Regions from separate parts of the Xylanimonas allomyrinae genome, predicted to be linked through region 1. Evidence: predicted binding sites of a transcription regulator. Region 1 holds the regulator's gene; the other holds the start of a gene.
The links. Region 1 encodes HrcA, which represses chaperone genes, less so after heat shock. Its sites were predicted from a motif close to TTNGCACTCGNNNNNNNCGAGTGCNAA; they were not measured.
Positions count from the first base shown of each region.

Region 2: the regulator HrcA is predicted to act here: its motif matches at 2,721-2,747, upstream of groL (chaperonin GroEL).

Region 1 is NZ_CP035495.1:1,544,248-1,548,783, forward strand. Features, by position in the region: gene ET495_RS07110 (16S rRNA (uracil(1498)-N(3))-methyltransferase) at 1-233, opposite strand, end outside; gene dnaJ (molecular chaperone DnaJ) at 261-1,382, opposite strand; gene hrcA (heat-inducible transcriptional repressor HrcA) at 1,419-2,480, opposite strand; gene ET495_RS07125 (YoaK family protein) at 2,843-3,544, shown strand; gene ET495_RS07130 (ABC transporter substrate-binding protein) at 3,757-4,536, shown strand, end outside.
Region 2 is NZ_CP035495.1:2,343,743-2,348,278, reverse strand. Features, by position in the region: gene ET495_RS10695 (SGNH/GDSL hydrolase family protein) at 1-319, opposite strand, end outside; gene ET495_RS10690 (uracil-DNA glycosylase) at 391-1,074, opposite strand; gene ET495_RS10685 (DUF3263 domain-containing protein) at 1,175-1,510, shown strand; gene ET495_RS10680 (LytR C-terminal domain-containing protein) at 1,551-2,237, shown strand; partial or broken gene ET495_RS10675 (cold-shock protein) at 2,396-2,593, shown strand; gene groL (chaperonin GroEL) at 2,980-4,536, shown strand, end outside.

The DNA of each region.
Region 1 (4,536 bases):
GCCGCCTCGGTGACGGTCTCCTCGACGGTGAGCCGCACCTGCGAGCCCTCGGTCCCCGCGACGACGCACCGCAGCCGCGTCCCGGCGCCGTCGACGACGTCGACACGCTCCCCGACGCGCTTGCGCTGCACGACCGCCGCGTGACGCCCCTCGGCTCCGTCGAGCACGTAGGTGCTGCCGGAGGCGACCGACGTCAGCGAGGTGCCGTCGGCGAGGAAGACGGGGGCGCTCACGGGCGGCGCACCGGACGGGTCACGCCGTCACCGGCCGCTGAGCTTGTCGCGCAGGCGGCCGAACACACCCGGGTGCGCGGCGGCCAGGCGCGGCTCGGGGCGCTCCTCACCGCGCAGCGCGGCGAGCGAGCGCAGCAGCTGCGTCTGCTCGTCGTCGAGCGACGTGGGCACCTCGACCTCGACGTGGACGTGCAGGTCACCGCGGCCACCCGCGTGCAGGTGGCCGACGCCCAGGCCCTTGAGGGTGACGATCTGGCCCGGCTGGGTGCCGGGGCGCAGGTCGATCTCCTGCGGACCGTCGAGCGTCTCCAGGTCGAGCACGGTGCCGAGCGCGGCCGCCGTCATGGGCACGGGCAGCGTGCAGTGCAGGTCGTCGCCCCGGCGCACGAACGTCTCGTGCGGCTTCTCGCGGATCTCGACGTACAGGTCGCCCGCAGGGCCGCCGCCCGGGCCGACCTCGCCCTGCGCGGTGAGCTTGATGCGCGTGCCGGTGTCGACGCCGGCCGGGACGTTGACCGTCAGGGTGCGGCGCGAGCGGACGCGCCCCTCACCGGCGCAGTCGGCGCACGCCTCGGGGATGACGGTGCCGTGGCCGCCGCACGCGGTGCACGGCGCGGTCGTCATGACCTGACCGAGGAACGAGCGGGCGACACGCTGCACGTGCCCGCGGCCCGCGCAGACGTCGCACGTGCGCAGCGACGTGCCAGGGCGGGCGCCGTTGCCGCCGCACGTGGAGCACGCGACGGCGGTGTCGACCTGCAGCTCACGCTTGGCGCCGAAGGTCGCCTCGGCGAGGTCGACGTCCATGCGAACGAGGGCGTCCTGGCCGCGGCGCGCGCGCGGGATGGGGCCCTGCGCCGCCTGGCCGCCACCGAAGAACGTCTCGAAGATGTCCTGGAAGCCGAAGCCCGCGCCGAACCCGCTGCCTCCGCCGCCCGGGGCGGTCGGGTCGACGCCACGGTCGTACTGCTGGCGCTTGTCGGGGTTGCTCAGCACCTCGTACGCGCGCGCGACGTCCTTGAATCGCTCTTCCCCGGACTCCCCCGCGACATCGGGGTGCAGCTCGCGGGCGAGGCGACGGTATGCCTTCTTGATCTGCTCGGGCGTGGCGTCGCGCTCGACGCCGAGGATCTCGTAGTAGTCGGCCACAGCTCTCTCGGGTTCGTGGGTGTTGATGCGGACGGGTCAGGACGGCAGGACGCGCGACAGGTAGCGCGCGACCGCGCGCACCGCCGCGATGGTTCCGGGGTAGTCCATGCGGGTGGGGCCGATCGAGCCGAGGATCGCGACGGCGTCGCCGTCGCCCGACGCCGGGCCGTACCCGGACGTGACGACCGACGCCTCGGTCAGTCCTTCGAGCCCGTTCTCGTGGCCGATGCGGATCGCGACCGGGCCGACGCCCGGCTCCTGGGCCATCTCGGTCAGCAGGCCGAGCAGCACGACCTGCTCCTCGAGCGCCTCGAGCACGGGCCGCAGACCCTGCTCGAACCGCATCGAGGCACGCGCCAGGTTCGCGGTGCCGGCCAGCACGATGCGCTCCTCGTTCTCCTCACCGAGCGTGTCGACCACCGTCGCAGCGACCTGCTCGGCCAACGGGACGAGCGCGGGCTCGACGCGTGCGGCCACCGACGCGAACGCGTCGCCGAGGTCGGCGAGGCGCTTGCCCGCGGCGGCGGCGTTGAAGCGGGCACGCAGCTCGCCGAGCGCGCCGTCGTCGAGCACGAGCGGCTCGCTCGCACCCGCGCCAGGCTCCGGGACGTCCAGGTAGCGCTGCTCGACGCGGCCCGTGTCCGTGATGACGACGACGAGCAGGCGCCCGGCGCCGACCGGCACGAGCTCCAGGTGCCGCAGCCCCGAGCGCCGCAGCGACGGGTACTGCACGACGGCGACCTGGCCCGTGAGCTGCGCGATGAGGCGCCCGGCACGGCCCAGCACGTCGTCGAGGTCCACGCCCTGCGACAGGAACGTCTCGATCGCGCGCTTCTGCGGGCTCGACAGGGGCCGCACCTCGGCCAGCTGGTCGACGAACAGGCGGTAGCCCTTGTCGGTCGGCACGCGCCCCGCCGACGTGTGCGGCTGGGCGATGTACCCGGCCTCCTCAAGGGCAGCCATGTCGTTGCGGATCGTCGCGGGCGAGACGCCCAGGCGGTGCCTCTCGGTCAGCACGCGCGAGCCGACGGGCTCGCGCGTCGCGACGTAGTCCTCCACGATGGCGCGCAGCACCTCGAGCCGGCGGTCGTCGGCCACGGCTCCTCCTCGCGTCACGGTCAGGCTCACGGCTGTCTCTCTCGGGCCCGGCGCTGTCAGCGCCTGGCACTCCCATGGTTCGAGTGCCATCTTACGGCGCTCGCTGCACACACTCACGGACATCGCAGTCCGGGACCCGAACACGCAGGCGAGGAGGGCGCGAGACCGGACCGTTCGCACGCAGGGTCCGCCTCGCCGGCACACCCGGCACGTCCGCCCGCAGACACGTCGCCCGCCGTCTCGACCGTTCCCGAGGGTCCCGTCGCGCGCTCGCCGATGCCCTCGCAGTCGCGTGGCCCACGCCGGCGCCGCAGCCTCCGGAGCGGCCACAGCCGAGAGAACGGGCACTACGGTGATCGCCCGTGACCCGCCAACCTGAAACGCGCGCCCGCCTCGACCTCGCCCTGATGCTCGCACTGACCTTCTCGACGGGCGTCGCGGACGCCGTCGGCTACCTCGGCCTCGACCGCGTCTTCACCGGGAACATGACCGGCAACGTCGTCATCCTCGCAATGGCGCTCGCCGGCGCCGACGACCTTCCGGTCACCGGCCCGCTCGTCGCGTTGTGCGCGTTCATGCTCGGCGCGGCGCTCGCGGGACGCGTGCTGCGGTCAGCCCCGAGCGGATGGTCGGCACGAGCGACGGCGCTGTTCGCGGTCGTCGGCGCTCTGCTCGCAGGTGTCGGCCTGACCCTCGCCCTGGCGCACGACGGCGCGAGCACCGCGAGCGGGTTCGCACGGGGAGTCGAGCTGGCCTCGACAGCCGGGCTCGCGCTCGCCATGGGGACCCAGGCGGCGACGGCGCGGCACATCGCGGTCAAGGACGTCACCACCGTCGTGGTCACCTCGACGATCACCGGACTTGCCGCAGACTCGTGGCTCGGTCGCGCGGTACCTCAGCCCTGGGTACGCCGGACACTCGCCATCGTTCTCATCGGTGCCGGCGCGTCGGCGGGCGCCGTGCTGCTGCGAACCGGCCTTGCGTGGGGCGTCGTCCTGGCGATGGTGGTGACGATCGGGGTCGCCACCCTCGGCCGCGGAGTCGCACGCCGCGGACCCGCCTGAGGCCCACCGTCCGGCAGGCAAGACACCCCTAGACGCGCGCATCCAAAGTTAACAGGATGGCAACCTGCCGAATACCATCGCCCGCCTCCTGAACTGATTGCATTCAATCTGCCATCGCCGACGAGATTGGACATCCAGTGCGCGCATCCAGGACTCCCTCAACTGCTCGGTTCCCACGACCCCCGCTCCGCCTGCGCCCACGCACCGTGGTCGTGGGCGCCCTCCTCGCCACGGCCGCCCTGGCGACGACCGGCTGTCAGGCGGTCCAGCAGCCGTCCGCCGCCCAGAGCGGCACGACCCCGGCCGACGTCACCGACGTCTCGCTCTCGGGCAAGACGGTCGCCGAGGGCGGCGACCTCGTCATGGCGCTGTCCGCCGAGCCCGACAGACTCGACCCCACGACGTCGTCCTCCCTCTACACGCGCTACGTCATGCAGACGATGTGCGAAAAGCTCTACGACATCGACGCGCACGGCGAGCTGGCCCCGATGCTCGCCACCGACCTTCCGACCGTCTCCGACGACGGCCTCACGGTCACGATCCCGCTGAAGGACGGCGTCACGTTCGCCGATGGCACGCCGTTCGACGCCGACGCGGTCAAGACCACGCTCGAACGGAACGTCAGCAAGAAGGACTCGGCACGCACGAGCGAGCTCGGCCCGATCACCGAAGTGACCGCCGTCGACGACCGCACCGTCCAGATCAGCTACGCGTCCCCGTTCGCCCCGCTGACGGCCGTCCTCGCCGATCGCGCCGGAATGATCATGTCGCCGAAGGCCCTCGCTGACGAGGGCGACGACTTCGGCGACCACCCGGTCTGCGTCGGACCGTTCAAGTTCGTGGAGCGCGTGCCGCAGACCTCCATCAAGGTCGAGCGCGACCCTCTCTACTACGCAGCCGACAAGGTTCACCTCGACACGATCACGTACCGGATCATCACCGACGCATCGATCCGTGCTGCCAACCTGCGCTCTGGCGACGTTCAGGTCGCC
Region 2 (4,536 bases), 800 kb from region 1:
CCCCCACCAGCGACACGAGGTCGGGCTCGGCCGCGAGCGCGACGGGCACCTGCTCGGCGACGATCGGACGCAGCAGCCGCCCACGGATCGCCAGGTTGGCGTACTCGAGCGGCTCAAGACCGGCCGCTTCGCGGCGGGCCGACAGCGCCTCGGCGAGCCGGTCGGCCCAGCCGCGCTGGACGTCGTCGGGCGTGCTGGTGGGGTACGGGTCCCACAGCCCTTCGGAGAACGAGTCGCCGACGGCGATGTAGCGCTCCCACCGGGGCGCTGCGACGTCGGCGTGGGCGGTGGGTGCCTTTCCTGGAGGGTGCTCGCTCACGCCGCGATTATGCCCCGCGACCAGGCCGTGGGCACAGGAGGTCCCTGAACCGACTCACGGCCTGTCGGATGTCAGGGCAGACGCCAGTCCACCGGGACCCCGCCCTGCTGCTCCAGCAACGCGTTGACCCGCGAGAACGGGCGGCTGCCGAAGAACCCGCGGTGCGCCGACAGCGGGCTCGGGTGGGCGCTCTCGATGCAGGGCACCGAGCCGAGCCAGGGTCGCAACGACGCCGCGTCGCGCCCCCACAGGATCACCGCGAGCGGGCCGCCACGCGCCACGAGCGCGCGGATCGCCGCTTCGGTCACGGCTTCCCAGCCCTTGCCCCGGTGCGACGCGGCCCGGCCGGGCTCGACCGTCAGCACCCTGTTGAGCAGCATCACACCCTGGTCGGCCCACGGCCGCAGGTCGCCGTTCGACGGGGGAGGGGCCCCCACGTCGGCCGTGAGCTCGGTGAAGATGTTGGCCAGCGAGCGCGGGACGGGCCGCACGTCCGGCTGGACCGAGAAGGACAGTCCCATGGGGTGCCCCGGGGTGGGGTACGGGTCCTGCCCCACGACCAGGACGCGCACCTGGGCGAACGGTCGGCGGAACGCGTGCAGCACGTCCCGCCCGGCGGGCAGGTACTGACGACCGGCGGCGAGCTCGGCGCGCAGGAAGGCGCCCATCGCGTGGATCTGCGGCTCGACGTCCGCGAGGGCGTGTGCCCACCCGGGGTCGATCACCTCGGCGAGCGGGCGGGTCTGCGTCGTCACGACGGCGAGGCTACCGGCTGCCGACGGTGGGCGGCCGTGCGCGCTCCGCGCACAGGCCGGTGAATGACATGGGTGTCGTTTGCGGCTTACGCTGAGCCGCATGAGCGAGACCGCGTTGCAGGTCACCCTGAAGGCCGCGTCGTCCGTGCCGACGGAGTCGACGGCGTCGTCCGCCGACGGCACGGCGCTGTCCGAGCGCGACCGGGAGATCCTCGCTTTCGAGCGTCAGTGGTGGAAGTACGCCGGCGCGAAGGAGCAGGCGGTGCGCGAGCTGTTCGACATGTCGGCGACGCGCTACTACCAGGTGCTCAACGCCCTCATCGACTCCCATGCGGCGCTCGAGGCGGACCCGATGCTCGTGAAACGGCTGCGGCGCCTGCGCGCGACGCGCCAGCGTGCGCGCTCGGCCCGCCGTCTCGGCGAGCACGGCGCCTGATCCGGGCCGCGGACGCGCGCGAGCCGCTACCCTGTCCGGCGTGAGCCGCACCCAGTACCCGTTCCCGCCGGACGAGTTCGACGTCCGAGGTCCCGACGACGCGCCCGTCGGCGTGCACCGGGCGCCCAGGACGCGCTGGAGCAGCGTGTGGCCGTTCCTGCTCGTCGCGGTCCTCGCCGTCGGGCTTGCCGTGGGCGGCGTCCTGTACCTGTCGCGCGACCCGGGCACCGGCGACGTCGCCGACGGCACCACGCAGGGCCCGTCGCAGGACGACGGCGCTCCCGCCGACGACACCACTGCCGATCCCGGCGGAGAGGCGACGGATCCTGCGTCCCCCGCCGGTGAGGAACCGACCGACGGCGAGCAGGGTGACGACGCGACACCTGGTGCGACAACGGACCCGGCATCAGACGTCACGGCACTGCTCCAGGCGGCCGACACGGGCGCGCTGGTGCGCGTGCTCAACGACGGTGGCCCCGCCGGCGAGGCGGGCCGTGGGCGCGACGCGCTCGCCGCGAAGGGTTTCACCAATCTGGAGGCGACCAACTACCCGGCCGGCGGCTCTGGCGTCACCGAGACCACGATCTGGTACGCGGCGAACCGCGGTGACACCGCGGCCGCGGTCGCGGCGATCCTCGGCGTCCCGAGCGACCACGTGGTCCAGCAGACCGTCCGCAGCGGCGACGTGGTGGTCGTCGTCAAGAGCGCGCTGACCCCGGTCGGCTGAGCGGGGCGGATCGGGCCGGTCCGTGACGGGCGAGCGAGCGGGTCGTGCCCCGATCGTGGCCTTTCGGTGCTTCCCCGCTGTGAGCCTGGCCACTAGGCTCGCGCTCACCCGGGGCCGGACGGCGCCCCGGGCTTTGGGGAAGCACAAGGAGAAGTTTCATGGCGCAGGGCACCGTCAAGTGGTTCAACGCTGAGAAGGGCTACGGGTTCATCACCCCGACCTCGGGCGGCCAGGATCTGTTCGTCCACTACAGCGCGATCCAGACGGACGGCTACCGCTCGCTCGACGAGGGGCAGCAGGTCGAGTTCGAGGTCGGTCAGGGCACCAAGGGCCCCCAGGCGGAGCAGGTCCGCCCCTCTGACAGGTCCGTGGCCGGGCCCCGCCACCGCCGTCGCGCGGGTCACGGCGGGGCCCGGCCGCTGCTCCGGCGCGACGGTGTCGTGTCGCGCCATGCGCGATGCGGGTTCGTCCACGGCTGAGCGTCTTGCACTCTCAAGGGTCGAGTGCCAATATGGCGTTAGCACTCTCCGGTGTCGAGTGACAGTGCGCGTGACCGGGTCCGTGCGGCGGGAAGCTCCGTCGTGTGGCCCGGTGCGACAGGCGCCGACCACGGAGGGTGAACCGATATCCGGCCGACAGGTGAGGCCTGCGCCCACGCGTGACCTGAACGCGTGGGAGCTTGCCGTCCGTCGCGGGCACCTCGCCGGCCACGCAATAGCCATCCAGCGGAGGACAAGTCCCCATGGCCAAGATCATTGCTTTCGACGAGGAGGCTCGTCGTGGCATGGAGCGCGGTCTCAACGCGCTCGCCGACACCGTCAAGGTGACCCTGGGCCCGAAGGGCCGCAACGTCGTGCTCGACAAGAAGTGGGGCGCCCCGACGATCACCAACGACGGCGTCTCCATCGCCAAGGAGATCGAGCTCGAGGACCCGTTCGAGAAGATCGGTGCCGAGCTCGTCAAGGAGGTCGCCAAGAAGACCGACGACGTCGCGGGCGACGGCACCACCACCGCCACCGTGCTCGCCCAGGCCCTGGTCAAGGAGGGCCTGCGCGTCGTCGCCGCCGGCGCCAACCCGATCGCCGTCAAGCGCGGCATCGAGAAGGCCGTCGAGGCCGTGACCGAGCAGCTGCTCATCGCCGCCAAGGAGATCGAGACCAAGGACGAGATCGCCGCCACGGCCGCCATCTCGGCCGGCGACCCGGCGATCGGCGAGCTCATCGCCGAGGCCCTCGACAAGGTCGGCAAGGAGGGCGTGATCACGGTCGAGGAGTCCAACTCCTTCGGCCTGGAGCTCGAGCTCACCGAGGGCATGCGCTTCGACAAGGGCTTCCTGGCCCGCTACTTCGAGACCGACCCGGAGCGTCAGGAGGCCGTCCTGGAGGACGCGTACGTCCTGCTCGTCGAGTCGAAGATCTCGAACGTCAAGGACATGCTGCCGATCCTCGACCAGGTCATGAAGCAGGGTCGCTCGCTGCTCATCATCGCCGAGGACGTCGAGGGCGAGGCCCTGGCCACCCTCGTGCTCAACAAGATCCGCGGCACCTTCAAGTCCGTCGCCGTCAAGGCCCCGGGCTTTGGCGACCGCCGCAAGGCCATGCTGCAGGACATCGCGATCCTGACCGGCGGCCAGGTCATCTCCGAGACGGTGGGCCTCAAGCTCGAGAACGCGACGCTCGACCTGCTCGGCCAGGCCCGCAAGGTCGTCGTCACCAAGGACGAGACCACGATCGTCGAGGGCTCCGGCGACGCCGACCTCATCGCCGGTCGCGTCAACCAGATCCGTAGCGAGATCGAGAAGTCGGACTCGGACTACGACCGCGAGAAGCTCCAGGAGCGCCTCGCCAAGCTGGCCGGCGGCGTCGCCGTCATCAAGGCCGGCGCGGCCACCGAGGTCGAGCTCAAGGAGCGCAAGCACCGCATCGAGGACGCCGTGCGCAACGCCAAGGCTGCCGTCGAGGAGGGCATCGTCGCCGGTGGTGGCGTGGCCCTCATCCAGGCCGGTGCCGCCGCGTTCGCCAAGCTCGAGCTCGAGGGCGACGAGGCGACGGGTGCCCAGATCGTGGCCGCCGCCATCTCGGCCCCGCTCAAGCAGATCGCCATCAACGCCGGTCTCGAGGGCGGCGTCGTGGCGGAGAAGGTCCGCGGTCTGCCGGTCAACCAGGGCCTCAACGCCGCGACCGGCGTGTACGAGGACCTGCTGGCCGCGGGCGTCAACGACCCGGTCAAGGTGACTCGCTCGGCGCTCCAGAACGCCGCGTCGATCGCCGCGCTGTTCCTCACCACCGAGGCCGTCGTG